2 regions of the Thalassospira sp. MIT121401 genome follow, and region 2 is predicted to be linked to the other one. Evidence: riboswitches for the same ligand, from Rfam matches in the RefSeq annotation. Region 2 holds a riboswitch; the other holds the start of a gene.
What was found. Region 2 has a riboswitch for glycine ahead of SIB88_RS19930 (L-serine ammonia-lyase). Riboswitches for the same ligand answer to the same signal wherever they lie in the genome.
Positions count from the first base shown of each region.

Region 1 (12,286 bases), 1.3 Mb from region 2:
TGCCGGTCGCCCACCTTGGGGACATGATGACGCTGTTTGACGGCATCCCGCTTGATCAGATGAATACATCGATGACGATCAACGCCCCGGCGGCCTGGCTTTTGTCACTTTATATTGCAGTTGCCGAAAAGCAGGGAACAGCGCGCGACAGCCTTCAGGGCACGACCCAGAACGACATCATCAAGGAATATCTGTCACGCGGGACATATATCTTCCCGCCCGCACCCAGCCTGAAACTGATTACCGACGTTGCGGCATTTACCTATCGCGAGGTGCCTAAATGGAATCCGATGAATGTGTGTTCGTACCATCTGCAAGAAGCCGGGGCGACGGCGGAACAGGAATTGGCCTATGCACTGGCAACGGCGATTGCGGTACTTGATGCGGTTCGCGATTCGGGTCAGGTCCCCGAAGAAGACTTTGCCAAGGTTGTCGGGCGGATTTCATTTTTTGTGAATGCCGGTATTCGCTTTGTGACCGAGATTTGCAAGATGCGGGCATTCTGCGAACTTTGGGACGAAATCACCCGGGATCGCTATGGCATTGAAGATGCAAAATATCGCCGGTTTCGGTATGGGGTGCAGGTCAATTCGCTTGGCCTGACCGAACAGCAACCGGAAAACAACGTCTATCGCATCCTGATCGAAATGCTGGCCGTGGTGCTTTCCAAGAATGCGCGTGCGCGTGCGGTTCAATTGCCCGCCTGGAACGAGGCGCTTGGGCTCCCGCGCCCGTGGGATCAGCAATGGTCACTGCGCCTGCAACAGATCATGGCCTATGAAACCGATCTTCTGGAATATGAGGACCTGTTTGACGGCAACCCGGCGATTGAGCGCAAGGTCGGTACCCTTAAGGAAGGGGCACGCGTGGAACTGGCAAAGATCGATGCCATGGGGGGCGCGATTGCAGCTGTTGATCGCGGGTACATGAAACAGGAACTGGTGCGCTCCAACGCCCGCCGTCTGGCCGATATCGAAAGCGGACTGACCAAAGTGATCGGTGTGAATGCCTTTACCGAAACCGAACCATCGCCGCTGACATCGGGTGAAAAATCGATCCTGACGGTCGATGACATGGCCGAGCAGGAGCAGATCGAAAAACTCAAAGCTTGGCGCTCTGACCGTGATCAGGCGACGGTCACCAAGAATCTTGAGGCCCTTAAATCCGCCGCCAGCGAAGGGCGCAACATCATGGAAAGTTCAATTGCCTGTGCCCATGCCGGTGTCACGACCGGGGAATGGTCGGAAACGCTTCGCGACGTATTTGGCGAATATCGTGCACCGACCGGTATTACGTCGATGATTGTCACGGGCGATGCACAGGACATCCGGACCCTTCGTGACCGGGTTGATGAAGTGTCTGACAAGCTTGGCGAACGCATGAAAATGCTGGTGGGGAAACCGGGGCTGGATGGTCATTCCAACGGTGCGGAACAGATCGCGGTCAAGGCCGGAGACGCCGGTATCGAAGTTCTTTACGAGGGCATTCGCTGGACACCCGATGCACTGGTTCGCAATGCAATTGACGAAGGAGCCCATGTAATCGGGCTTTCGATCCTGTCGGGGTCGCATGTGCCATTGGTGCGCGAAGTGGTCAATGGCTTGCGCGCAGAAGGGGCCGGTCACATCCCCGTCGTGGTCGGCGGGATCATCCCCGAGGCCGATATGCTGGTTTTGCGGCAAATGGGGGTGGCAGCCGTCTACACGCCCAAGGATTATCAACTGGTCCGGGTGATTTCCGAGATTGTCGATCTTGTTGATCGCAAGTCGTCGGACCGCCCATCGTCAACGGGCACGCACCCAAACGATGATGCCGGGCGTAGCGCAACGGTGTATTAGGCGGCCTTTATCCCGCTGAAAATGCCAGAATCTGGCTGATCTGGGTTAAGGGTCGGCCGGATTCCTTGTGCCAGTGGTCAAGGGCGGCCTGGACCGATGCGAAATCCTTGTTCGATGACGGCATCTTGGTAACCACGCCTTCGGTCTTTAGTGCCTTGATGACGTCGTTGGAGAAAATTGGCGTGTCCATGCCAATACGGCGCAGGGCAACTTGCCCGGTTTTGCCGCCAAGCCGTGATCCGCCTTTGTGGACAAGGCGCAAATTGTCGCAATAATCGGGAAGTTTCCAACTGGCAAAGAATGCGCCGACTGATCCATGGTTGTCGGCAAGGTCGCGCAGGAAGCGGGCATTTTCCCCAATTGATTTGATCTTTGGCCCATGGGCGACAATCCCGTCGACCTTAAGCAGGCGTTCGACATCTTCGTCATGCATCATCGACAGTCGGCCGATATCAAAACCGTCAAAGACTTCTTCAAACCGTGGCCATTTGTTTTCAATCACTTTCCAGCTGAAACCGGCCTGAAAAACCGATTTGCTGAATTCTGACAGCCAGCGATCATTGGCAATCGCGGCGATTTCATTGCGTGGTCTGGGGGTGACGAGGGCCGCGGAAAGGGCGGTTTGGCTTCCTTTGCGGGCGATGGCGGCTTGTTCTATTTCGGGAAACGGGCGCATGGAGTGTCTTGTCCCTTGAACGAAAAAACAGCCAAAGCAATGCCAAGGCTGTTTTCAAGAATATCGGGTGTGATCAGGACTTTGCAGCAACCCGTTCGGGCACGCGACTGTGGCGGTCACTGACCCAGCTTTCGAATGTGGTGGCCGGAAGCGGTTTGGAGAACAGGAAGCCCTGAATGAAATCACAGCCCTTTTCACGCAGATATTCAAGCTGTTCGACTTCTTCCACGCCTTCGGCAACCACTTCAAGATTAAGGCTGTGGCCAAGACCGATCACCGCATCGACAATTGCCTTGTCATCGAGATCGACATGGATGTCATTCACAAACGACCGGTCGATCTTGATCGAGCCAACCGGGAAGCGTTTCAGATAGTTCAGGGACGAATAACCGGTACCAAAGTCATCAATCGCGATCATCACGCCAAGCGCTTTAAGCTCCTTCAGCGTTGAAACCGCCTTTTCCGGGTTGTTCATCAGGATCGATTCAGTGATCTCAAGTTCAAGCGTACCTTCCGGAAGGGCGGTGTCCTTGACGATTTTGGTAACACTTTCGACCAGTTCGGCATCTTGGAACTGCGCAGGTGACAGGTTCACCGCAATCCGCATCCCGGGCAGTGACGAATCACGCCATGCCTGCGTCTGTTTGCAGGCCTTTTCAAGAACCCAGGCACCAAGCCGGTTGATCAGGCCGCATTCCTCGGCCACCGAGATGAATTCGCCCGGCAGGATCAGGCCGCGTTCCGGGTGATGCCAGCGCACAAGTGCCTCGGCGCCAACGACCTTTTCGGTCCGGCAATCAATTTTGGGCTGATAATAAAGTTCGAGCTGATCCTGTTCGAGCGCGTTACGCAGATCTTCCTCGATAGTTTTGCGTTCCTTGACCCGTTCATGCATCGACGGCAGGAAGAAGCGATAATTGTTGCGCCCTTCAGCCTTGGCCGCATACATCGCCATATCGGCGTTCTTGACCAGCTGTTCGGGGTTCTCGCCGTCTTCCGGGAACAGGGTAATACCGACACTGGCCGTTGAATGCAGGCGAATGCCCCGGCAATCAAACGGCTGGGACAGCTCGTCAATGATGCGCTGGGCAAGGGCGATGGTGTCTTCGATATTCTGGACATCGGTCTGAATGATCGCGAACTCGTCCCCGCCAAGGCGTGCGGCGGTATCTGAATCGCGGATGATCCGCGACAGACGCTGACCCATTTCCTGAATCATCAGGTCACCAACATCATGGCCAAAGTGGTCATTGATGTCCTTGAACCGGTCAAGGTCAACAAACAGAACCGTGACACCGCGCTGGAACCGGCGGGCCGACAGCAATGCCTGACGCAGGCGGTCAAGGAACAGGGTCCGGTTCGGAAGGCTGGTCAGCACATCATGAACGGCCAGATGGCGCATGCGTGCTTCGGTCTGTTTGCGTTCGGTAATGTCGGTATAGGTCGCAACATAGCCGCCGCCGGGCATCGGGTTGTGATCAACCTGAATAACGCGACCATTGGGGCGGGTGCGTTCCATGCGATAGGGTTCACGACGTCGTGCAATGGCAACACGATCGGAAATCAGGGCCTGAATGCTGACATCGCCATATTCGCCGCGTTCGCCGTTATAGCGCAGGATATCGGAAAGCGGTGTGCCTTCCTTGACCAGATCACGCGGCAGATTAAGCAACTCGATATAGCGTTCGTTCCAGACCATAAGATTAAGGTCCTGATCAAACAGGCAGATACCCTGACCGATATTGTGAAGGGTCGCTTCGAGAAGGGCCTGTTTGCGCTGGGCTTCTTCCTGTGCCTGACCTTGCAGGGCGACCATTTCGTTATATTCGCGGATCAGAAGGCCAAGTTCGTCCGAACTGTTCCATTCCACCGGACGGCGCAAGCGGCCATGCTTGGTCATGCGAATGGAATGCAAAAGACGGTTCAGCGGTTCCTTGATCGACCGTTTGTTTGCGATCAGCAGGCTGGCGGCAACCACCGCGATCAGCAATCCAAACAGGATCATGTCAATGGCAATGCGGCGGAACAGAAGGTCCTGAACGCGGGCATCGGTAAAGTAAATGACCAGTTCGCCGACATCGTGGCGCACATTGTTACGTTCGAAATAGACACGGCGTGACAGGCGCAATGTATCGGCCAGTTCCGATTGCGAAACGCCGGTATGGGCAAATTCGGTGCCGTCCGCACCAAGAGCCTGCACCGCGACGATATCACGGTCACGCGCCATCGCATTCAAAGCAGATTCGATATTGTCGACATCAAGATACCAGAACGGGGTTGCCAGAACGCGGGCATTGATGTCTGCGGTCTGTTCGACCTTGCCATTCAGATCATCGCGCAGAACTTTGTAACTGACATAGCCAAACACAATAAACAGGGCGAGCGAGAACAGGGAAACCAGCGGCAATGCTATGAATAGCAACCGACTGCTCAAAGACTTCCGTTGTAAAAAGCCGTATGATCCGCGCGACAAGCGTTCTCTCCTGGACACCCAACTTTTGGCTAGTCAGATATACTTTACTCGACGTTCTTATAGGAGCCAACACTCCGATGATTGAGTCGACTCAACCCGGAAGTTGGTCGAAACGCAAGTTTGATTTTATTTTCCTGATAAATAAATAGTTGCAACAACCTGCATCGTCTATTTTGGGGCGAAGTGCTGAAGCTTCAAGCGTTTGTCGGCACAAGACCGAAAATATCACGATTTTGGAACCGCCATCCGGGCCAGTTCGTCGCATCGTTCGTTCTCGGGATGGCCGGCGTGACCCTTGACCCAGTGCCATTCAACCTTGTGCGGTTTCAGGGCATCAAGCAGGCGTTGCCACAGCTCGACATTCTTGACGGGTTTCTTGTCCGCCGTCTTCCAGCCGCGCTTCTGCCAGCCGAAAATCCATTTGGTAATGCCGTCTCGGACATAGCTGCTGTCGGTATAAATATCGACCACGCAGGGGCGTTTAAGCGCCTCAAGCGCGCTGATTGCGGCCATCATTTCCATGCGGTTATTGGTGGTTTCGGGATCACCCCCCGAAAGTTCCTTTTCCACGCCCTTGAACCGAAGGATCGCCCCCCAGCCACCCGGGCCCGGATTGCCGCTGCATGCGCCGTCGGTGTAAATCTCGACGTGGTTGTCACCGCCATTTTGTGAATTCATCTCGTGGTATCCTTAGTCAAGTCCATAGGCGGCTGCATTGTCCACCCGTTGATGGAAACGCAGTTTATTGATGTATTCACGGGGATTTTTGGGCGTAACCAGGGCGTCTTTGGGGGTGTTGACCCAGTCATAAAGACGGGTCAGCAAAAAGCGCAGGCTTGCACCACGGGCCAGAACCGGCAAAGCGGCAATTTCCGCATCACCAAGCGACCGTACCTTGCCATATTGCGACAAAAGGTTCTTGGCCTTGGTGACGTTAAAGCTGTTATCAGGTTCGAAGCACCAGGCATTCATGCAGATCGCAATGTCGTAGCAAAGCAGATCATTGCACGCGAAATAGAAATCAATCAGCCCCGATACGTCTTCCTTACCCGGGAAGAAGAAAACATTGTCCGGGAACAGATCGGCATGAATGACCCCCTTGGGCAGGTCATGGGGCCAGTTTGCTTCGAGATAGTCGATCTCGTCACCGATCATTTTGCCAAGACCGGGTTCGACATCATCGGCATGTTCCCGGCAACTGTCGACCAGTCCGCGCCATCCCTTGACGCTCAGCGCGTTGGGAAGATGCATTTCAAAATCCAGACCGGCGTTATGCAGCTTGGCCAATGCGGTGCCAAGACCCGCACAATGATGGGGAAGGATGCGCCGTGGCGACATGCCTTGTAAGAAGGATGTGATTGCTGCGGGCCGGCCGCACAGGCGACGAAGCGCAACACCGTCAGTGCCATGGATCGGGGTCGGACAGTTCAGCCCCTTGGCCGACAGATGATCCATCAGGCCCAGATAAAACGGCAGGTCGTCCGGATTAACGCGCTTCTCATACAGGGTCAGGATGAATGGCGCCTCGGTCGTCTGAAGCAGGAAGTTGGTGTTTTCGACACCTTCTGCGATGCCTTTGAACGAGACAACATCACCGATGTCATATTCGGCGACAAAACGGGCGATGTCTTCGTCTGAAACGTCGGTATAGACGGCCATTGGATTTAACGTGGTCCTGAACTTGAAAAGTAAGCAGCTATAATATCTTAGCTGGCAAGCTGACGTGGCAATTTGAATGTCACGTTCTCGTCGGTCAAGGTAATGGTTTCGACCGTGACGTCATAACGTTCACGGCAGGCATCAATAACTTCCTCGACCAGAATTTCCGGGGCAGAGGCACCGGCCGTAATGCCAAGGGTGCTGATACCGTCAAGCTTGTTCCAGTCAATGTCATGCGCCCGTTCGACCAGAACCGAACGCGTGCATCCTTCGCGCTTGGCGACTTCAACCAGCCGGTTGGAGTTTGACGAATTCGGTGCGCCGAGAACCAGGATCGCATCGGCCTTTTCGGCAATCAGTTTGACAGCATGCTGACGGTTGGTCGTCGCATAGCAGATGTCTTCCTTTTTCGGGACCGAAATCGCCGGGAAGCGGCGCTGAAGAATCTCGATGATCTTGGCCGTGTCATCAAGTGACAAGGTCGTCTGGGTCACGAAAGCAAGGTTCTCGGGATTTTCGACTTCAAGATTTTCGGCATCTTCTTCGGTTTCGATCAAGGTCATGCTGCCGACCGGAAGCTGGCCCATCGTACCGATGACTTCCGGGTGCCCGGCATGGCCGATCAAAAGAATATGTTTGCCATCGGCAAAATGACGTTCCGCACCGCGATGGACCTTTGATACCAGCGGGCAGGTCGCATCAAGATATTCAAGCTTGCGGGTTTCGGCGGCCTCGGGGACGGATTTCGGGACCCCGTGGGCCGAAAAGATGACCGGCACACCATCGGGAACCGCATCCAGTTCATCAACAAAAACAGCGCCCATATCACGAAGGCGATCGACGACAAATTTGTTATGGACGATTTCGTGACGGACATAAACCGGCGCACCATATTTTTCGAGCGCCTTTTCCACGATCTCAATCGCACGATCTACCCCGGCGCAGAAGCCGCGCGGGTTGGCAAGAACGATCCGAAGACTGGCTTTGTCAGGCATGATACGGGTCCGGTTTCCAAATTGTGCCGGGACAAGCCCGCTACACTTATTCAAACGTTCTCGTTACATAACCTGCCTGACCTTGTGGCGCAATGACTGAGCACCGATCGCCCCGGGAACAATTGCACCCGATTTTGTGTTTTCATTTCGTGGCAATCGTCGAAGCGGGTTGTGCGGCTTACGGCGAAAGAATAGACTGCGCCACGACAGTGCAGATCATGCATATGTCAGAAAACAGATGGTTTGATAGAGGCTTGGATGACGATCGGTAACGGACTGCGGCGCGTTTGTGCATTGGGGATGGTCTCGGTTGGGGGATTGCTTGCAGCATGCAGCAGTAACCCGTTTGAAGAGCAGCCTGTTCCGACCTGCCCGGCAGCCTATCTGCCAAAGGATACGGCAAAGCTTGTTCAGTTCGCTGGCAGTGGCAAGGATCTGACCGATGTGATCGTCGAGGCAGAATTCACCGGCTATCTTGGTGACTGTGGCTATGACCTTGATGACAAGACGCTTGATGTCATCATCAGCCCGATCATTACCGCCGAGCTGGGCCCGGCGGCACAGGGGCGTTCGGCATCATTCAAATATTTCGTCGCCCTTCGTGACCCCGATGGAAAGTTTGTTCAGAAATCGGTGTTTGATGTGACAATGCCGTTTGCGGACAATCTTAATATGGCGCGTTACCGTGACGAGCAGGTCACCCTGTCTGTTCCGCTAGATGATGTCTGGGCCGGTCCCGACTACGAGATTTATCTCGGATTCCAGCTAAGTGCTGATCAGCTCGACTATAATCGTCGTTTCGGTACAAACTGACAGCGGCGGGTTGAAAACCTGCCCGGGTGATTGCCCGAATTTTGGGGCTGGTCGACCGGGAACGAAATACGTATAAGGACGCATACCCAAGTGATCCCCGTGGGAGAGTGCCACGGTCCATAACGGATTGCGCGGACGCCGAAGGAGCAACCACCCCGGAAACTCTCAGGCAAACGGACCGCGGGGAGATGGGACTCTGGAAAGCAGGCGGCATCAATTTGAATTGCCGGTGACCGCCTCGCCGAAGATGTAAGCAGACCGTCGCGACAAGTCGGCTGTGATTCTTTCAGGCTCCAAGACAGAGGGGGAATGTGGTTGGCCATTGGTCGGCTATGTTTCGCAACGACTGTCCGGGAGACCTTGATGGCCGATCATCAGCCAGAACTGCTTAAAACCGCCCTTTATGACCTCCATGTGGAACTTGGCGCCAAAATGGTGCCATTCGCCGGATATGACATGCCGGTTCAATACCCGTTGGGAGTTAAGGGCGAACATCTTCATACGCGTGCCAAGGCCGGACTTTTTGATGTGTCCCACATGGGACAGGTTCGTCTGACCGGTGAAAACCGCGTCGCCGAACTTGAAAAACTGGTGCCTGGCGATATCGCGATCCTGAAACCGGGGCGCACCCGTTATTCGACCTTCACCCAGGACGATGGCACGATCCTTGACGATCTGATGATCACCAATGCCGGTGACAGCCTGTTTCTTGTGATCAATGCGGCGTGCAAGGATGACGATATTGTTCACATGCGTGCCAACCTTGGTGACGGCGTTTCCCTTGAAGAAATCGATGACCGTGCGCTGATGGCGCTTCAGGGGCCAGAGGCCGCCAATGTTCTGGCGCGCTTTGCCCCGGCTGTTGCCGATCTGAAATTCATGAGCTTTGCCGAAATTGATATTGCCGGCATTGCCTGCTTTGTCACGCGTTCGGGCTATACCGGCGAAGACGGCTATGAAATTTCCGTGCCCAATGATCGCGCTGAAGAACTTGCGCGCAAATTGCTGGCCGAGGAAGAAGTCGAGGCAATTGGTCTTGGTGCCCGTGACTCCCTGCGTCTGGAAGCAGGGCTTTGCCTTTATGGCAATGACATTGACACCACCACGACGCCGGTTGAGGCCGATCTGAACTGGATCATCAACAAGCGCCGCCGCGAAGAAGGCGGTTTCAAGGGCGCGGATGTCATTCTTGATCAGCTGGCAAACGGTGCGGATCGCAAACGTGTTGGCATCAAGCCCGAAGGCAAGGCGCCTGCACGCGAACATACCCAGATTTTGAACAGCGACGGCGAAGAGATCGGCGAAATCACATCAGGTGGTTTTGGCCCGACCGTCGATGGCCCGATTGCAATGGGCTATGTCGCAATTGAATTTTCCGAACCGGGCACCAAGGTCGATCTTATGGTGCGCGGCAAGGCCCGTCCGGCAGAGGTGGTTGAACTCCCGTTCGCACCGCATCGCTATTTCCGCGGCTGATTGCTGCAAATCTTGAGAATGTGCGGCGTGTGCCGCCTCGCAGACAACCGATCAACAGGGACAAAGATCATGGCTAAGAAATTCTCGCAGGAACATGAATGGATCGAGCTCGAAGACGGTATCGCAACCGTCGGCATCACCGATTACGCGCAGCAGTCGCTGGGCGATATCGTGTATGTCGAGCTTCCTGAAATCGGCAAGAAACTGACCAAGGACGGTGATGCAGCCGTTGTTGAATCGGTCAAGGCCGCAAGCGATGTTTATGCCCCGCTTGATGGTGAAGTTGTTGAAATCAACGAAGAACTTGATGCCAACCCGGCACTGGTGAACGAAGCACCGGAAACCGATGGCTGGTTCTTTAAAATGTCGCTGACTGATGAGTCCCAGCTTGATGAGCTGATGGATGAAGCAGCCTATAAAGACTTCGTCGAAGGTCTGTAAGTATGCGTTATCTTCCCCTGACACGTGCTGATCGCGCCGCGATGCTTGAAACCATCGGGGCGTCATCGGTTGATGAACTTTACAGTGACGTGCCCGAAGGCGCGTTGCTTGATGCGCCGGTTGACCTGCCGCATCATCTCGGTGAAATGCAGGTCGAACGCGACATGCAGGCACTGGCGGCTAAAAATATCGGTACTTCAAGTGCGCCAAGTTTCCTGGGTGCCGGTGCGTATCGCCACCATGTTCCTGCGACGGTTGACTATGTCATTCAGCGTGGTGAATTCCTGACGGCCTATACGCCCTATCAGCCGGAAATCGCACAGGGTACGTTGCAGTATCTGTTCGAATTCCAGACCCAGGTGGCATCGATCACCGGCATGGATGTGGCAAACGCATCGATGTGGGATGGCGCAACGTCCTGTGCCGAAGCCGTTCTGATGGCCTGCCGTGCAACCCGTCGCAAAAAGGCCGTTTTGTCGGGTGGTCTGCACCCGCATTACCGCGAAGTTACCGAAACCTATTGCCAGTATAGCGATACCGAAGTTGCCGGACGTGATGGCAACCCGGAACAGCAGGCAACCGTCGAAGAACTTGGCGAACTGATCGATGATCAGACCGCCTGTGTGGTTGTTCAGTATCCGGACGTTTTTGGCCGCATTCAGGACCACACCCGTCTTGCCGATCTTTGCCATGCCAAGGGCGCGCTTCTGGTTGTTGTCTTTACCGAAGCAGTTGCATTCGGTGCGATCAAATCACCGGGCAGCTTTGGCGCAGATATCGTTTGCGGCGAAGGTCAGTCGATCGGCAATGCCCTGAACTATGGCGGGCCGTATGTCGGTCTGTTCGCCACCACCCAGAAACTGGTCCGTCAGATGCCGGGTCGTCTTTGTGGTGAAACGGTTGATCAGGACGGCAAGCGTGGCTTTGTCCTGACCCTTTCGACCCGTGAACAGCATATCCGTCGTGAAAAGGCGACCTCGAACATCTGCACCAACTCCGGCCTGTGCTCGCTGGCATTCACGGTGCATATGAGCCTGCTTGGCGAAGACGGTTATCGCCGTCTGGCAACGTTGAACCATGAAAATGCCTGCAAGGCGGCAGACGCGATTGACGCGGTTCCGGGCGCATCGGTGGTCAATGACAGCTTCTTTAACGAATTCACCGTCAAGCTGACCAAGCCGGCGGCCGAGGTGGTCGAAGCACTGGTTGCCAAAGGCGTTCTGGGCGGTGTTCCGCTGTCGCGTCTTTATCCGAACCGTTCGGATCTTGATAACTACCTTCTGGTTGCGGTTACCGAAACCAATACCGACGAAGATATCGCAGCCCTTGCGGGCGCATTGAAGGAGGTGCTGGCATGACGTTCGCAACCCATACCGGCAACCGTGGACTTGTTCTGGAAGAAAAGCTGATCTTTGAACAGGGTCAGCCGGGCCGTACCGGTGTTGATCTTCCGGAACCCAAAGGAACCAAGTCGCGTCTTGGCGGTCTTGACCGTGACAGCAATGTCGGCCTTCCGGGCCTGTCCGAGCCGCAGGTAGTGCGTCACTTTACCCGCCTGTCGCAGAAAAACTTCGGTATTGATTCCGGCTTCTTCCCGCTGGGATCCTGCACCATGAAGCATAACCCGCGTCTGAACGAAAAAGTCGCGCGTTTGCCCGGTCTTTCCGACCTTCATCCGATGCAGCCCGAAAGCACCGTTCAGGGTGCCCTGGAACTGATCGACACCTGTGCGCACTGGTTGCTGGTTCTGACCGGCATGCCGGCGGTTTCCATGTCACCGGCTGCCGGTGCACAGGGTGAACTGTGTGGCATGATGGCAATCCGTGCCGCCCTTGATGCGCGCGGTGAAAACCGTCGTCGTGTTCTGGTGCCGGAATCCGCACACGGAACCAATCCGGCAACGGCTGCTGCCTGT
Region 1 is NZ_CP138926.1:999,903-1,012,188, forward strand. Features, by position in the region: gene SIB88_RS04450 (methylmalonyl-CoA mutase family protein) at 1-1,838, shown strand, start outside; gene SIB88_RS04455 (DNA-3-methyladenine glycosylase I) at 1,846-2,514, opposite strand; gene SIB88_RS04460 (putative bifunctional diguanylate cyclase/phosphodiesterase) at 2,588-4,936, opposite strand; gene rnhA (ribonuclease HI) at 5,213-5,665, opposite strand; gene SIB88_RS04470 (homoserine kinase) at 5,678-6,646, opposite strand; gene ispH (4-hydroxy-3-methylbut-2-enyl diphosphate reductase) at 6,694-7,641, opposite strand; gene SIB88_RS04480 (hypothetical protein) at 7,900-8,454, shown strand; glycine riboswitch at 8,545-8,645, shown strand; glycine riboswitch at 8,649-8,758, shown strand; gene gcvT (glycine cleavage system aminomethyltransferase GcvT) at 8,818-9,930, shown strand; gene gcvH (glycine cleavage system protein GcvH) at 10,000-10,371, shown strand; gene gcvPA (aminomethyl-transferring glycine dehydrogenase subunit GcvPA) at 10,374-11,729, shown strand; gene gcvPB (aminomethyl-transferring glycine dehydrogenase subunit GcvPB) at 11,726-12,286, shown strand, end outside.
Region 1: it holds a riboswitch for glycine, as region 2 does, so the genes downstream of both, gcvT (glycine cleavage system aminomethyltransferase GcvT) here and SIB88_RS19930 (L-serine ammonia-lyase) in region 2, are expected to answer to the same signal.

Region 2 (12,286 bases):
ATACATCAGACCCGAACGCGATACGAATTCAATGATCGGGCGGATGGCGCTATCAAGGCTTCCGAATTTTGATCCTTCGTGGCTGACCAGTCCGGCATAGCCGGGGAACTGTGCGAGCAACCATTCAAGCCGCACAAGGTTTTCACCCTCTGACAGGGACGTCAAAAGTGCGCGCGGCCCCGGATCGGAAAGCGGGAAATCGGCCGGTTCCATCGGTAATTCAAGAAAGACTTCGTGGCCCATTTCGCGGGCCTGTTCGGCAACAGTTTTGATGTCGCGGCTATAAGGGGAAATGCCCAACGAAATATTAAGCGGCAGATCATTGATCGCGGTTTCGGTGCGGGCTTCATTCAGGCCAACCCCGGTCAGAATGATCGCGACATAGGGTTGCCCGTCGGTTTTTTCAAAGGGCCGCTTATAGGCATCAAACGGTGTGGTACCATCATCGGCAATGCGCGGGACACGGCCGAAACTGCCTTCTTCATCCAGACCGGGCAGCGGGGCCTTGCGCAAAGGATCGGGTTCGATCGGATCGTCAATCGATCCTTCTTCGGCAATGATGGCGGCCAGTTCTTCGGGGCTTAGTTCGGTATCGGGGGCAACACCGTCAGCCTGATCGGCCGGCCCGACCAGATCGGAGACACCGGAAAGCTGATTGGTGATGTCTTCGGCGGATTGTGGGGTGCCATCGGGACCGACATCGCCGTTATGCTGGGCGCGTTCGCGTTCCTGCATGTCGCGCACACCGCGCGCGATTTCTTCCTGAAGTTCGCGCTCGGACCCCGGGACAGCCACCAGGGCCTCGGGACTGCCAAGATGAAACAGCCGCCAGCCGGTTTCCGGATCAAGGATCGGGATCAGCGCAACCGCTGTCGCCCCGAAGGGCGACAGGAAGACCAGAATGATCAGAATTTTCGACAGCCAGCTGCGCCGTGATTTCGGCCGCTTGGGCAGACGCTTGATCTGAATTTCGATCGGAAGTTCGTTAAAAGGCAGGTCATCAAGATTGACTTCTTCAGCGTCAGTCATCCCGTCGCCAAGGTCGTCGGCCAGCGCGCCGGCCATGTCCTCGTCGAGATCGCCATCCTTCTTCTTTCGGAATGGCAAGGAATTTAGGATTTTCCTGAACACGAACAGCTAGTCTCTCACGATGTCCGGATGGTCCTTACCCTTTCGGGCGCGGACCAAACAGCGAAATGCCCCGGATCATGTCAAGCGCCCGCGAAAGCTGATAATCGTCGATCGCAAGTTGCTCGGCTTCATCCCGGCGGGAATTTGCATCCTTTTCTGCGTCTGTGGTCGCGGCGTCCTCGTTGCGAAGCGCACCGTTCAGGGATGCCTCGGACCGGCGGGTATCGCTTTCGATACTTTCAACACGGGCCTGGGGCACGATGATGTCCGGAACGATGCCGACTTCCTGAATGGATTTGCCCGATGGCGTGTAATAACGCGCGGTGGTCAGGCGCAGTGCAACATTGCCCGGCATCGGAAGGATTGTCTGAACCGATCCCTTGCCAAAGCTGCGCGTGCCCATGATGACCGCACGGCGGTGATCCTGAAGAGCGCCGGCAACAATTTCGGATGCCGATGCCGAACCGTCATTGATCAGAACAACAATCGGCAGTCCTTCGGCCAGATCACCGGACCGCGCGTTATAGCGTTCGGTATTCTGGGTATCACGCGGGCGGGTCGATACGATTTCGCCCTTGTCCAGGAAGGCATCGGATACCGAAATCGCCTGATCAAGCAGGCCACCCGGGTTGTTGCGCAGGTCAATCACCAGACCCTTGATTTCCGGGCCGATCTGATCGCGCATGTCGCCAATCGCACGTTGCAGGCCGCTAAAGGTCTGTTCGTTGAATTTGGTGATGCGGATATAGCCGATATCATCCTTGGCTTCGGCGCGGACCGACTGGATCTTGATCACCGCACGGGTCAGGGTGACATCAAACGGGGCCTGTTCGCCCTTGCGGATGATGGTCAGGACAATGTCGGTATTGACCTTGCCGCGCATCATTTCGACCGCATCATTAAGCGTCATGCCGCGAATGGCGGTGCCGTCGATATGGGTGATGAAGTCGCCCGGTTGCAGGCCGGCCTTTTCGGCGGGCGTGTCATAGATCGGTGCGATGACTTTGACAAAGCCGTCTTCCATCGTGACTTCGATGCCAAGACCGCCGAATTCGCCACGGGTATCGACCTGCATTTCCTCGAAATTATCCATGTTCAGATAAGAGGAATGCGGATCAAGTGACGTCAGCATGCCGTTGATGGCGGCTTCGATCAGCTGCTTGTCATCGACTTCTTCGACATATTTGGCTTTGACCTGTTCAAACACATCACCAAACAGGTTCAAAAGACGATATGTCTCAGCCGAGGAGGTTGAAGATTGCGCCAGACTTGGGGACGCAAGGCCGAAAGTCATGCCGGTCGCGAGTGCGAGTACTGCCAATCGAGAGGTTTTCATCCACTTACCTTGCCGTTTTTCGAGGCCAGCCACGGAAGCGGATTGATCGCTTCTCCGTCCTGGCGCATCTCCAGATAGAGTTTAGGCGCTGTTTCACCCATAATACCAACAGGTTCGCCCGCCAACAGATATTGTCCTACCACACTGTCGAGCCGATCAAAACCGGCGATAAGACTATGGTATCCTTCGCCGTGTTCGATAATCAAGAGTCGGCCGTACCCGCGGAAGGGGCCAGCAAAGACAACTTTGCCATCAAAGGGCGAGACAACCTGCGCATTTGCGCGGGTACTGATCTCAATTCCTTTGGATCTTGTGACGGTCAATCCGTCCGGACCACGCGATTTTTCCCCAAACAGTGTGACGACTTTGCCACTGGCAGGCATGCGCAAATGCCCATGTGCCAGGGTGATCGAACTGCCAACCGCGAATTCTTCGTCGCTTGTGCCATCCTGTTTCGGGGTGGCTGCGGCCGGTTCTTCCTTGCGGGCTGGCGGTTCGGGGGGCGTATTGCGGGCAATCGTGGTTGCGCCCAGCGTATCGGCATCGGGTTCGGTCCTGGTGGCGACATCAATTTCCGGGCGTGATCGCGGTGCGGGCAGACCTTCGGCCCGTTTGCGCAAGGTGCTCAGCAACTCGCCAAGTGATTTGGCCTCGTCAGCCAGCGCATTTACGGCCTTGGCGGCTTCGTGGGCTTCGGCCTCGGTTTCGGTGCGCAAGCGGCGCTTTTCACTCAGCAATGCGGCAAGCGATGTACGTTCCTGTTGCAGCGCACGGGTGGCTTCGGCGACGTCCGCGCGTTGGGTGCGGATATCTTCGCGCAAACGTGCAATTTCATCGAGTTCCTTACGCAGGTCGCGGGCATGCTGTTCAACGCCGGGCAGGGCAGCCTTGAGCAATACTGCCGAACGCAAGGTATCCTGCGGCGATGTCGGAAGGGCAATGACCGCTTCGGGCGGGGTGGTCGAAAGACGCTGCAAGGCCATCAGGATGCGGGCATATTGACCGGCCTTGTCCTCAAGGCTTGTGGCCGCGACCTTTTCACGGGTTTCAAGCGATTGCAGCTGATCTTCTAGTTCGGTCAGGGTTGTCTCCAGACGCTGGGTACGGCGGGCAACAGAAATGGCTTCGGATTGCAGGGCCTGTTCCTCGGTCCAGAGTTCCCGCGATTTGCGTGACAGGAATTCTTCCTGTTTTTGCTGTTCGGACAGCTGGCTTTCAAGCTGATCAAGTTTCTTGTCAACTTTTTGGAGCGACTGGGCAAAAGAAGGCGCTGCCCCGCCTGCCAGACACAGCGCAAGCGCGGTCACGGCAGGCAGGGCGATCTCATAAGCTGACTTAGCTCGCAAGAAGCGCATCATTCTGTTTCAGGCCCTTAAGCAACGGTTTGCCAGTCATCTCGGCTGGCTGTGGCACGCCAAGGAGTTGCAGCAAAGTCGGTGCAACATCGGCAAGGCGCCCATTCTCCAATGTTACCCCTTCCGGACCGTTAACAAGAATGGTCGGTACCAGATTAAGGGTATGTGCAGTATGGGGTTCACCGGTTTCCGGATCGACCATGACCTCGCAATTGCCGTGATCGGCGGTGACAAAGGCAACGCCGCCAACCGACTTGATCGCATCAATCACCTTGCCAAGGCAGGTATCAACGGCCTCGGCCGCTTTCATTGCAGCCGACAGAATGCCGCTATGCCCGACCATGTCGGGGTTGGCGAAATTCAGGATGATCGCGTCATATTTTTCCGACTTGATGGCATCGACCAGTTTTTCGGTGACTTCGGGTGCGGACATTTCCGGCTGAAGGTCATAGGTCGCGACTTTGGGGGATGCGACCAGAATGCGGTCTTCGCCTTCGAAAACCTGTTCTTCGCCGCCGTTAAAGAAGAACGACACATGTGGATATTTTTCGGTTTCGGCAATACGAAGCTGCTTCAGCCCGGCCTTGGAAACCACTTCGCCAAAGATGTTGGGAAGGGTTTGCGGCGGATAGATCGCATCCATGTATTTGGCGTGTTCGGACGAATATTCGACCATGCCGGCCTGCACGGCAAATTTCGGCGCGGTGCCGCGATCAAACCCGTCAAACTCCGGCGCACACAGGGCGGCAAGGATTTCACGCGCACGGTCGGCACGGAAATTGGTCATCAGAATGCCGTCGCCATCCTTGATCCCGTCAAAATCACCAATCACGGTTGGCAGGACAAACTCGTCGGTGGTGTCATTCGCATAGGCATTGGCAATTGCGGCCTCCGCACTTTCGGCAGTGCGGCCATCGGCATAGTTTTTGCCCTGAACCATGGTGAAATAGGCCTGGCTGACGCGTTCCCAACGGTTGTCACGGTCCATGGCGTAATAACGCCCGGTCACGGTGACAATCTCGACATTGGCATCGCCGATCAGGGCGCGGAATTTCTCAAGGAATTTGGCAGCACTTTTCGGGGCGGTATCACGACCATCAAGATAGGCGTGAATTTTGACCGGCACACCGGCGCCCGCAATGATTTTGGCGAGGGCGGCCATATGGGCCTGATGGGAATGAACGCCACCTTCGGACAGAAGACCGGCAATGTGGCAGACACCCTTGCTGTCTTTGAGGGTCGATATGATCTTTTTGACGGCGTCGGTATCGGCGATGCTTCCGGTTTTGACGGCTTCGTCAATTTTGGGCAGTTCCTGCATGACGACACGACCGGCACCGAGGTTCATGTGACCGACTTCCGAATTGCCCATCTGACCTTCGGGCAGGCCGACATCCAGACCGCAAGCCTTGAGGAATCCGGTCGGATAATTGGCATAAAGCGCATCCCAGACAGGCGTATTGGCCAAGGCAACGGCGTTGTCCTTGGTTTCTTCGCGATACCCCCAGCCATCCAGAATACACAGCACCACAGGGCGCGGGCGCTTTACGGAATTCGATACAGTCACGTTCATAAACCCCACTGATAGAGATAAAGGCTGAATTACCCGTAAATATGGTGACTTACCGGGTAATTCGCCATCAATCCTGTTGCGCGGGCAGGGTGGGTCAACCGTTACTCACAACAGGCAAATGCGTAATTTCGGCAATTTAGCACGAATGTGGTCGCGAAACAGTACCCCGACCTGGAATTTTTTGCAGGTGCAAAGCTGCTTTTTGACAGGGGTATCAGACACAGATAATCTGCCCCCAACGGTGATCCTCAGAGGCGGCAGAAATGGCGTCTCGCACCACGACGGGAGAGCCCGGTTACCCGCATAACCGGCGCCGAAGGAGCAATAGCCCCATAAAACTCTCAGGCAGATGGACCGTCGCGGATAGAGGCTCTGGAGAGAGAATTCGGCACGCATACAGATCAAACATGTATGACAACCGGCTTCCACCGAAGGATGAAAACCTGTGGGTTGATGTTGTTTTCGACCCATGGGCGCACAATCTCAGGTCAAGGGACAGAGGGGGCAAGACACCGGTTCGTAAACGGCGCGATTTTCGCGCGTTCAAGAGCCGTGAAGGAGGCCCTTATGACCACCAATCCCGCCACCGGTCCCCGTTCGGGATCGCAGGACGGTTCTGTGCAAGACGTAAACCTTTCTGTTGTTGATCTTTATACCATCGGGATCGGACCATCGAGTTCGCATACCGTCGGACCAATGCGCGCCGGATACAGGTTTTGTCTTGAACTTGATGCCCGCAATCTTTTGACCAAGGCGGGCAGTGTTGTGGTCGATCTTTACGGATCGCTTGCCCTGACCGGCAAGGGACACGCCACCGATACGGCCGTAATCATGGGGCTTTCGGGCCATCGGCCGCGCAGTGTGGACCCCGATGATGTCGCGCCAACCGTGCAGGCCATCGACAGCAGCGCGCAATTGCAGCTTTATGGCAAGCATCCGGTTGATTTCAATCGTGAAACCAATCTGGTGTTTCACTTTACCGAAACCCTGCCACAGCATCCCAATGGCATGCGGATCACCGCATTTGACCGCGATGGCGTGAAAATTCATGAACAGGAATATTTCTCGGTCGGTGGCGGGTTCATCGTGTCTGGCGATGATCGCGGGGCGGAATATTCCGGCGATAACATCACGCTGCCCCATCCGTTTTCATCGGCCGATGAATTGATGGCCATTTGCAAACGCGAAGGTGCATCGATTGCCGAAATCATGATGGCCAATGAACAAAGCTGGCGCAGCCCGGACGAAACATACGAATTTGTCGATCGTGTTCATCGGGCAATGATGGATTGCATTGATCGCGGATGCAAAACCGATGGCATTTTGCCCGGCGGGTTGAATGTCAAACGCCGGGCATCAAAGCTTTATCATGAATTGACCGAAAAACCCGAAGCGGGCCTTCGCGACCCGCTGACCGTGATTGACTGGGTCAATCTTTATGCCCTTGCCGTGAACGAGGAAAATGCCGCCGGCGGACGTGTTGTGACCGCACCGACCAATGGTGCGGCTGGCGTCATTCCGGCCGTGCTTCGGTATTACGAACGGTTCGGGTCGAATGTCAGTCAGACCAAAATTCGCGAATTTCTTCTGACCGCGGCAGCAATTGGGTCGATCTATAAAAAACGCGCATCCATCTCGGCGGCCGAAGTCGGTTGTCAGGGCGAGGTCGGTGTTGCCTGTTCAATGGCCGCAGGCGCGCTTTGTGCGGTTCTGGGCGGCACGCCCGAACAGGTTGAAAATGCCGCCGAAATCGGGATGGAGCATAATCTTGGCCTGACATGCGATCCGATTGGCGGTCTGGTGCAGGTACCATGCATCGAACGCAACACCATGGGCGCGGTCAAGGCAATCAATGCCGCGCGTCTGGCAATGCGTGGCGACGGGCAGCATACCGTGTCGCTGGATCGTGTGATTGAAACCATGCGCCAGACGGGACTCGACATGCAAAGCAAGTACAAGGAAACCAGTCAGGGTGGCCTTGCCGTCAATGTCAACGTGGTTGAATGTTGATGTTACAACATTGATAAAACGCGATTTAAATCAACGTCTTGGGTGTTATAGTCATTTCACTTCCGGTTGGTGAAATGTGTTTCTTGCGACCTTTGGTTGGGGATCTGTTATGATCTGCGCGAGCAAACAAGGGGCAAAGACCCCACCAAAGGTTGGACCTAGACATGAGCAAAAAGCTGTTCCGCATATACATCGCGGTCAGTCTGGATGGCTTCATAGCGCGCACCAATGGTGCGGTGGATTGGCTGGATGAATATGATCCGGCCGAATTCGGCTTTGATGATTTTCTGGACTCCGTAGGCACGCTGATCATTGGCAGAAACACCTTTGATCAGGTGATGGAATTTGGCGATTGGCCCTATGAGGCCCGTCGCACCATCGTTCTGACATCACGCGATCTTCCGCAAGACCGCCCGGCCAATACCGAGGCCTATGGCGGCAGCATCATCGAACTTGTCGATCAGCTTCGCGACAGCCGCAATGGCGATGGCGACATCTGGGTTGTTGGCGGCGGAAGTGTGGTCACACAGTTCCTGTTTGGCGGCTTTGCCGATCAGCTGGATATCTTTACGATCCCGGAGGTTCTGGGGGACGGCATATCATTGTTCGGGCGTGACGCCGGTGGCATCAAACCACGGTTGCTGGCATCAGAACGCTATAATTCCGGCGTGGTGCGCAGCCAGTATGGATTGCATGATATCTGAACCGAAAATGAAAACGCGCTGACATTGGTCAGCGCGTTTTTGACTTCTGGCTGGGCACAGGCAGGCGATTAAATCTCGCCCAAGGCATCAAGCGATTCCGGAAGGATTTGGCCGCCGTCAACGATGATGGATTGCCCGGTGATATAGGCCGCTTCGTCCGAGGCAAAGAACAGGGCCGCATTGGCGATGTCTTCGACGCTGCCCAGACGTTTGAGCGGGATTGAACTGGCCATTGAGTCCAGATAGTCCTGACCAAGGTCGGCAAGGCCTTCGGTCATGATATTGCCGGGCATGACGGCATTGATCGTCGTGTTATAGCGCGACAGTTCCATTGCCGCGGTGCGGATAAAGCCAAGTTGTCCGGCCTTGGACGCGCCATAATGCGACCAGCCGGGATAACCGGTTACGGGGCCTGTGATCGATGAGGTAATCACAACCCGTCCCTTGCCCGCTTTTTCGAAATAGGGGATGCAGGCCTTAACGCACAGAAAGCTGCTTTTAAGGTTGGTGGCCATGACCTGGTCCCAGTCATCTGCCGTCATATCGATCATTTTGACTTGCGGGAAAATTCCGGCATTGGCGCACAGGATATCAATGCCGCCAAACGTCTTGGCGGTATATTCCGCCATCCCGGCGACCTGATCCCAGTTCGACACATCACACAAAACCATATCGGCCGTCCCGCCAGAACCCGTAATTTCGCCAACTGCGATGGCCGCATCCTTTTCTGTGCGGGCCGCAATCATGACTTTGGCCCCCTGTTTGGCAAAGACGTTGGCGATGCCCTTGCCGATCCCTTTGGAGCCCCCCGTGACGATGACAGTTTTTCCCGAAATTGAAGTCAGCATGGTGGATCCTTTCGTGAAGGTGCCAATGTCCGATACCCCGACGGGGATGGTGTGGCGCTACCCTGATTGTGCGTTGCGAAGTGTTTTCTTGATGATTGGGCGATTTTTTCCGTGATGCAACAAAAAATGTTGCAAGTTACACATTTTAAGGCGCACTATTCACCGAACACAGTTTCGGACGGCTTATCAGAAAGCCCGCCAGTTAAAGCCCGCCAGTTAAAGCCCGCCAGTTAAAGCCCGTCAGTTCGAGGAGAACCTGCTGCCATGGCCGGTAAGGACGACCAAAGGCCAGGGGCCGGCAAAGTCAGGGCGGCGACATGAAGGGGCATGCCGGGACATGGCGGAACGCAACGATGCGGCGGACGCGGGTGATGTCAGTGATGCCGGTGGTCGCGCCGTGGCTGGATGACGGTAGGTTAAAGATTGTTGGATCGGGTACAGGCCAACAGGTGAGCCGGGGACCGGAACAGCACAAAAGGGGAGGCTGCATTGGGCGGAATATATGATGACGAACTGATTGGCCGCCTGCGTGACGGTGCGATTTCGGTTCTGCCGGGGTGGGGCATGGGCGGGGATGCCGATGTCAGGCTTTTGACCGTGTCAGAGAATGCGACGTTTTTGGCGACAGACCCGAAAACGGGCGCACGGCTGATTTTGCGGGTTCATCGCCCCGGATATCACACACGGTCTGAAATCGAGTCTGAGCTGGCCTGGATCAATGCCCTTCGCGCTGCCGAGGTGGTCGATACACCCAAGCCGCGCATGCGCAGTGACGGATCACTGGTTGCCGAGTTTGATCAGGACGGGGTTGGTCGCCATGTTGTTGCTTTTGATTTCATGCAAGGCGATGAACCATCTGCGGATGATGCGCTGGTGGACGGTTTTTTCAAGCTGGGCGCGATCAGTGCGCGCCTGCACGGGCATGCGCGGCAATGGGCACGGTCGGTCAATTTTGTGCGCAAAAGCTGGACCTTTGACACGACCCTTGGCGCGACCCCGCATTGGGGGGACTGGCGTGCCGCACCGGGTCTTGATGGGGCCGGTCTGGCGGTGCTGACGCGCGTTTGCCAGCATCTGGATCAGAAGCTTATGACGTTTGGCATGGGCAATGACCGGTTTGGTCTGATCCATGCCGATCTGCGGCTGGCCAATCTTCTGGTCGATGGGGACCGGCTTGGCGTTATTGATTTTGATGACTGCGGGTTTGGCTGGTTTGGTTATGACTTTGCCGCGGCCATCAGCTTTATCGAACTGGACCCGATTGTTCCGGCCCTTAAGGAAGCCTGGATAGAGGGATATCGCACGATTGCGCCGTTTTCCGATGCCGATTGTGCGATGCTCGACAGTTTTGTGATGCTTAGACGGTTGTTGCTGACGGCCTGGATTGCCAGCCATCCCGAAACGCCGACCGCCCGGGAAATGGGAACCGGTTTTACCGACGGCACCATTGCCATGGCGCAAAGCTATCTTGTAGCAGAGGGGGCGTAATGACCAAGGCGCGCCCCATTCTGGATATGAATGCCTTTGACAATCATGGCCCGGAAAAAAAAGACAGCCCCCAAAGCGATCTTTTGGGGCGCCGGTTGCGCAATGTCGGGGCGGCCTCCGTACTGTTTTATCGCGACCCGATCGAAATGGTGTCGGCATCGGGATGCTGGATGACAGCGGCCGATGGCACCAACTATCTGGACTTTTATAACAATGTGCCTTCGGTCGGGCATTGCCATCCCAAAGTGGTCAGTGCCATGGCCAATCAGGCCGCCCGGCTGAATATCAACAGTCGTTATTTGCATCAGACAGTTGAAGCCTATCTTGATCGCCTTAAGGCGACATTTCCCGACCATCTGGAAAACATCGTCCTGACCTGTAGCGGTAGCGAGGCCAATGACCTTGCCATCCGGATTGCGCAACGTGCGGCCAAGGCGCGTGGCATCATCGTGACGGAAAGTGCCTATCACGGGAATACGGCGGCTGTGACCGAGATATCGCCATCGGCAATCAAGCGTGGTGGTTTGCCCGATCATGTGATCGCCATCGCGCCACCGGGCAAGCATGCCTATGGCGACAATATTGCCGCCGGGTTTGCAGATGCGGTGCATTCGGCTGCGATCACCCTGAAGGAGCGCGGGCACGGGGTGGCGGCCCTGATTGTCGACAGCATCTTTTCAAGTGACGGGGTCTTTTCCAATCCCAAGGGGTTCTTGCGACTGGCTGTCGCGGTTATTCACCGTGCAGGCGGTGTGTTCATCGCCGATGAGGTCCAGCCCGGATTTGCCCGGACCGGGGACGCGTTTTGGGGATTTGAACGTCATGACGTCGCCCCTGATATCGTCAGTATGGGCAAACCGATGGGCAATGGTTTTCCGATGGCCGGGATCGCGGTAAGGCCCGAAATGCTGGCCGCATTTTGCGAGGATGTCGGCTATTTCAATACCTTTGCCGCAAGCCCGGTTGCCGCGGCCACGGGGCTTGCGGTGCTTGATGTCATCCGTGATGAAAATCTTCAGAACAATGCCGCGGTTTGCGGGGCCTATTTGCGCGAAGGGTTGCAGCATCTGGCCGAACTGGATGGCCGGATCAGTGATATACGCGGGGCGGGGCTGTTTTTGGGGGTGGATCTGTCAGAAGACGGTGACCCGACCCGACCAAGCGGTCAACTGGTGGCCGATGTCATCAATGCCATGCGCCGTCACCGTGTTCTGATCGGAGCGGCGGGAAAATACGGGCAAACCTTGAAAATTCGCCCGCCCCTGTGCCTGAAACGATCAGAAGTCGATTTCTTTATCGAGGCGCTTGGAAAATCCCTGCGTGCTTGTGGTTAGTCGGTTGGGGTGATCGGCCCTCAGCAATCAGCACTTGGCAGTCAGCCGGCCTTGATCAGGCAACCGGTATCGTGGATGGTCTCGCCAAGGGATCCGGGCGGTGTCTGATCACTGATCAGGATATCGACATTTCCCCAGTCGCAATAGCGCGCCGGGAAGGCCTGATTGAATTTGGTATGATCGGCAACGATCATGGACCGTGTCGCCCGTTCCATCATGACGGCATAGACTTCGGATGCTTCGATCAGGGCGTCGCTTGCACCATCTTCATCAAGGCCGCTGGCGCCAAGGATCGCCCATTCCACCCGATAATTTTCAAGAAACCGGATGGTTTGCGCACCATGCATCGCGCCTTCCTGGGCGTGATAAAGGCCCGGTGCCATAATGACCCGGATGGTCGGGTTGATGGCAAGAACCGTTGCCACGCCGAATGAATGGGTGATGACCGTCAGGTCATTCATGGTTACGGCCAACCGTTTGGCTACATGGACCGTGGTCGCACCCGAT
Region 2 is NZ_CP138926.1:4,346,094-4,358,379, reverse strand. Features, by position in the region: gene SIB88_RS19950 (divergent polysaccharide deacetylase family protein) at 1-1,107, opposite strand, end outside; gene SIB88_RS19945 (S41 family peptidase) at 1,166-2,467, opposite strand; gene SIB88_RS19940 (murein hydrolase activator EnvC family protein) at 2,464-3,825, opposite strand; gene gpmI (2,3-bisphosphoglycerate-independent phosphoglycerate mutase) at 3,803-5,395, opposite strand; glycine riboswitch at 5,668-5,762, shown strand; gene SIB88_RS19930 (L-serine ammonia-lyase) at 5,963-7,405, shown strand; gene SIB88_RS19925 (dihydrofolate reductase family protein) at 7,570-8,109, shown strand; gene fabG (3-oxoacyl-ACP reductase FabG) at 8,178-8,957, opposite strand; gene SIB88_RS19915 (phosphotransferase enzyme family protein) at 9,447-10,445, shown strand; gene SIB88_RS19910 (aspartate aminotransferase family protein) at 10,445-11,779, shown strand; gene SIB88_RS19905 (DeoR/GlpR family DNA-binding transcription regulator) at 11,821-12,286, opposite strand, start outside.